DNA from 2 places in the Streptomyces sp. NPDC021012 genome. Region 1 is predicted to be linked to the other one. Evidence: riboswitches for the same ligand, from Rfam matches in the RefSeq annotation. Region 1 holds a riboswitch; the other holds the start of a gene.
What was found. Region 1 has a riboswitch for glycine ahead of gcvT (glycine cleavage system aminomethyltransferase GcvT). Riboswitches for the same ligand answer to the same signal wherever they lie in the genome.
Positions count from the first base shown of each region.

Region 2: it holds a riboswitch for glycine, as region 1 does, so the genes downstream of both, gcvP (aminomethyl-transferring glycine dehydrogenase) here and gcvT (glycine cleavage system aminomethyltransferase GcvT) in region 1, are expected to answer to the same signal.

Region 1 is NZ_JBIRQU010000001.1:112,341-114,724, forward strand. Features, by position in the region: gene ACH4TP_RS00535 (enhanced serine sensitivity protein SseB) at 1-144, opposite strand, end outside; gene ACH4TP_RS00540 (AAA family ATPase) at 344-1,006, opposite strand; glycine riboswitch at 1,169-1,268, shown strand; gene gcvT (glycine cleavage system aminomethyltransferase GcvT) at 1,443-2,384, shown strand, end outside.
Region 2 is NZ_JBIRQU010000006.1:527,558-529,941, forward strand. Features, by position in the region: gene gcvP (aminomethyl-transferring glycine dehydrogenase) at 1-1,191, opposite strand, end outside; glycine riboswitch at 1,370-1,469, opposite strand; gene ACH4TP_RS22885 (PRC-barrel domain-containing protein) at 1,583-1,957, shown strand; gene ACH4TP_RS22890 (DNA polymerase IV) at 2,009-2,384, opposite strand, start outside.

The DNA of each region.
Region 1 (2,384 bases):
GCTGTCGGGGCCGCCGCCGTTGGGCAGGGGCACCCAGACCGGGCTGCGGCCGAGCACCTCGATCAGGCGTCCGCCCGCCCCCGGGTTGCCGAGTGAGGCGGCAAGGACCTCTTCGAGCTCGTTGCCCGGCCACGTCACGTCCACGGTCGCGTTTCCCCTTCTCGCACGGCCTGCCGCCACCGGCCACCCGGCAGCACCCTAATGCCGCCCCGGCGCCGCCGTGGCCCAAAGGGAAGGGTACGGGCGTCCCGGGACGGGGCGGGACGCCGGTCTCACCCCTCAGGAACGCCGGTCGCACCCCCGGGGACGCCGGTCGCACCCCCCGAGGACGCCGGTCGCGCCCTCAGGCCGCCTCCCGGAAGCCGATCCTGCGCAGGGAGTCGGCGGCGTCCCGGTCGAGGAGGGTGACCGAGGCGCAGCCGTGCGGCACGGTGCCGGACTCGGCGGCCCGCAGGAGCCGGCCGACGGACCGCCGGTGGCGCCCGAAGGCGTACGCGGAGACGCCCCGGCCCCGGGCGTCCTGGCCGGCCCGCGCGGTGTCCGGGGTGACGTCGAGGAGGACCAGGTGCAGGGCGCGGCCGCGGCGCCTGGCCTCGCGGGCGAGCCAGGCCCGCACCCAGGACTGGGTGCCGCAGTCGTGGACGATCACGCTCGCGCCGGAGCGCAGGGCGCGGCGCAGTCCGGCGTAGTGCGCGATCCGGACGAGGGGGCGGTAGACGGCGTACGGCAGGAGGCGCGGCATGCGGGCCTCCCAGCGCTCGCGGGCGTCCTGGGAGTCGATGCCGCCCCCTTCGGCGGCGCGCTTCAGCAGGGTGGACTTGCCGCTGCCGGGCAGCCCGGAGACGACGACGAGGTCGCCCGCGGCGAAGGTGAGGGCGCGGGGGCCGCGGCCGCCGCGCTCGCGCAGGTCCCGCAGGAGGCGGCCGCGGCGGCGGCTCCGGGCACGGGCCCGCTGGGACGGTATGCCGGTACCCGTCGCGTACGCGCCGGTGTCCTGGATCCTCATCGCTACTCCCCCTGGCCGGGTCTCAGGAGACCTCAGGAGACCCTTGCCCACGAAGTGTAAAGAATCGGTAATGCGACACAAGCGATTTGCCCCGCCGACACCGCGTGCAATGATGTGCGCGCCAGGCGCGCACAGTCGCCGTACAACCGCATACCGGCCGCTCGAATCCGCGCGGGAGAGTTCCGGACCGCCGAGCGCGTCCGGGCGCCGAAGGAGCAAGACCCTCCCTTGAATCTCTCAGGCCCCGTACCGCGTGGATGAGGCAGATCTGAAAAGCGGGACGCTTCGCCGCGTCCCCACCCAAGGTGCAAGCCGACCTCTCGGTGACGAGATGCTCTCGGTGAACCTCTCAGGTTCCATGACAGATGGGGAGGACGTCCTCGCCCGTCATGTGTTTTCGTCACCGATCACGCCCTTGGGACCCGGGAGCCACCCCATGAGCACTGCCCCCCGTCTGACCGCCCTCGATGCCCTGCATCGTTCGCTGGGCGCGACCATGACCGACTTCGCCGGCTGGGACATGCCGCTGCGGTACGGCAGCGAGCGCGACGAGCACAACGCCGTCCGCACCAAGGCGGGCCTCTTCGACCTCTCCCACATGGGCGAGATCACGGTCACCGGCCCGCAGGCCGTCGACCTCCTGGACCACGCCCTCGTCGGCAACATCTCGACCGTGGGCAACGGCCGCGCCCGCTACACGATGATCTGCCGGGAGGACGGCGGCATCCTCGACGACCTGATCGTCTACCGCCTCGGCGAGACCGAGTACATGGTCGTCGCCAACGCCTCCAACGCCCAGGTCGTCCTCGACGCGCTGACCGAGCGCGCGGCCGGCTTCGACGCCGAGGTCCGCGACGACCGCGACGCGTACGCCCTGATCGCCGTCCAGGGCCCGGAGTCCCCCGGCATCCTGAAGTCGCTCACCGACGCCGACCTGGACGGCCTCAAGTACTACGCCGGCCTGCCCGGCACGGTCGCCGGCGTCCCCGCGCTGATCGCCCGCACCGGCTACACCGGCGAGGACGGCTTCGAGCTGTTCCTGAAGCCCGAGCACGCCGAGGGCGTCTGGAAGGCGCTGACCGAGGCGGGCGAGGGCGTCGGCCTGATCCCCTGCGGCCTGTCCTGCCGCGACACGCTCCGCCTGGAGGCGGGCATGCCGCTGTACGGCCACGAGCTGACCACCGCCCTCACCCCGTTCGACGCGGGCCTGGGACGGGTCGTGAAGTTCGAGAAGACCACCAACGAGGGCCGCTTCGTCGGCCGCGAGGCGCTGGAGAAGGCCGCCGAGCGCGCCGAGACCGCCCCGCCGCGCAAGCTCGTCGGCCTGGTCGCCGAGGGCCGCCGCGTCCCGCGCGCCGGCTTCTCCGTCGTCAAGGAC
Region 2 (2,384 bases), on a different contig from region 1:
GAGGGTGTCGAAGTACGAGCCGTGCACGACCTCGACGCCACCGGCGGTGAGGCCCGCGGCGAGGATGGCGGCGTAGCGGTGCGTACGCCGCGCGATCTGCTTCAGACCCTCGGGGCCGTGGTAGACGGCGTACATGCCGGCCATGACGGCGAGCAGCACCTGGGCGGTGCAGATGTTGCTGGTGGCCTTCTCGCGGCGGATGTGCTGCTCGCGGGTCTGCAGGGCCAGGCGGTAGGCGCGGTTGCCGTCGGCGTCGACGGACACGCCCACGAGGCGGCCGGGCAGGGAGCGGGCGTGCTTGTCCTGGACGGCCATGTAGCCGGCGTGCGGACCGCCGAAGCCCATCGGGACGCCGAAGCGCTGCGTGGTGCCGACGGCGATGTCGGCGCCCAGCTCGCCGGGCGAGGTGAGCAGGGTGAGCGCGAGCAGGTCGGCGGCGACGGTGACGATCGCGCCGAGCTCGTGGGCGGCGTCGATCAGCGGCTTGATGTCGCGGACGGCACCGGAGGCACCCGGGTACTGGAGGAGGACACCGAAGACACCGCGCTCGGCGACCTCGACCGGGATGCCGGCGGACAGGTCGGCGACGACGACCTCGACACCGGTCGGCTCGGCGCGGGTCTCGATGACGGCGATGGTCTGCGGCAGGGCGTCGGCGTCGACGAGGAAGACGCCGTTCTTGACCTTGCCCACGCGGCGGGAGAGCGCCATGGCCTCGGCGGCGGCGGTGCCCTCGTCCAGGAGGGAGGCGCCGGAGGTGGGCAGACCGGTCAGGTCGGCGACCATGGTCTGGAAGTTGAGCAGGGCCTCCAGGCGGCCCTGGGAGATCTCCGGCTGGTAGGGCGTGTAGGCCGTGTACCAGGCGGGGTTCTCCATCACGTTCCGGAGGATGACCGGCGGGGTGAAGGTCCCGTAGTAACCGAGGCCGATCATCGGGGCGAGGACCTGGTTGCGGTCGGCGAGCATGCGCAGCTCGGCCAGGACCTCGGCCTCGGTGCGCGCGGCCGGCAGGCCCAGCGCCTCGGCGTTCTTGATGACGTCCGGCACCGCGGCGGCCGTGAGCTCGTCGAGCGAGCCGTAACCGACCTGGGCGAGCATCTTGGCCCGCGCCTCGGCGTCGGGGCCGATGTGCCGCTGCTCGAACGGGATGCCCTGTTCGAGCTCGGAGAGCGGAGTGCGGTTGGCGGTCATGTACGGAGGCCTCCTGGTCGTCACGACCTGCGAGGGGCACCACGGCGCGGGTGCCCGGACGGCCTCCCCCTCTGTCATCTCAACCTGAGAGTTTCACCGGCACGCCTCGCGGCCCGCCGGCTTTCACCGTCGGTGAGAGCGGGATGCCGTCGACATCCGCTCTGCTTTCCAGAGTGACCTCGTCCGCGCGGTACAGGGGCCTGAGAGATTCCGGGGAGGATTTGCTCCTTCGGCGCCCACCGGAAGGTTTCTCCGGGGGACTCTCCCGCACGGGGTCGACAGCCACAACCAGCCTACCAGCGAGGTTGCGGCTCCCATCGCTCAAGTGGCCGACATCCCAGATGTGCACTTTCGTAGGGGTGTAGAGCAGTTGCGACCAGTTGGAGGGACCGTGCAGACCGATATCGATCCGCGCAGCCTGATCGGCCGCAAGGCGTTCGACCGGAACGGGCACAAGATCGGAACCGTGGACGAGGTGTACCTGGACGACGCGACCGGCATCCCCGAATGGGCCGCGGTCCGCACGGGCCTGTTCAGCCGGGACGCCTTCGTCCCCCTGGAGCCGAGCGCCCTGCTCGACGACGGCCTCCACATCCCGTACGAGCGGGCCCTCATCAAGGACGCCCCCGACTTCGGAGTGGGCCGCCACCTCTCCCCCGAGCAGGAACTCCAGCTGTACCGCCACTACAGCCTCGCCCTGCCTCCCCCGTCCAGGGACGTCCCGGACACCGACTTCGGCCGCCTGGCGGGCCAGGACGGCGCCTGAGGCCCCTCCCCGAGGACGGACCCACCCGCGCGACGGTGCGGGTGGGCACCCTCACGCCGCCTCGTCCCGCCGGACCAGCGGCAACGGCTCCGACGGTTCGAGCTCCGGGTCGTCCACGGCGAACGTCCGCACCCGCCCCGGCCCGGACCACGGCTCCTCGAACCGCACCGTGACCCGCCCGACCCCGCTCCCCTGGACCCACCCGGCCCCGTGCGCGGCGTGCCGCACGTCGTGCCCGGGCGCCCACACCCGCTCGGCGCTCTCCGCCACGGGGGAAGCCGCCTCCTCCGCCTCCGGGGGCACGGCCTCCTCCGCAGGCCGCTCCGAGACCTCCGCCTCCGCCTGGGCGAACAGGTCCTCCTGCGTGTAGTCCGCGAGCCCGCTCACCCCCACCCCCAGCAGCCGCACGCCCCCGGTCGTGTCCACC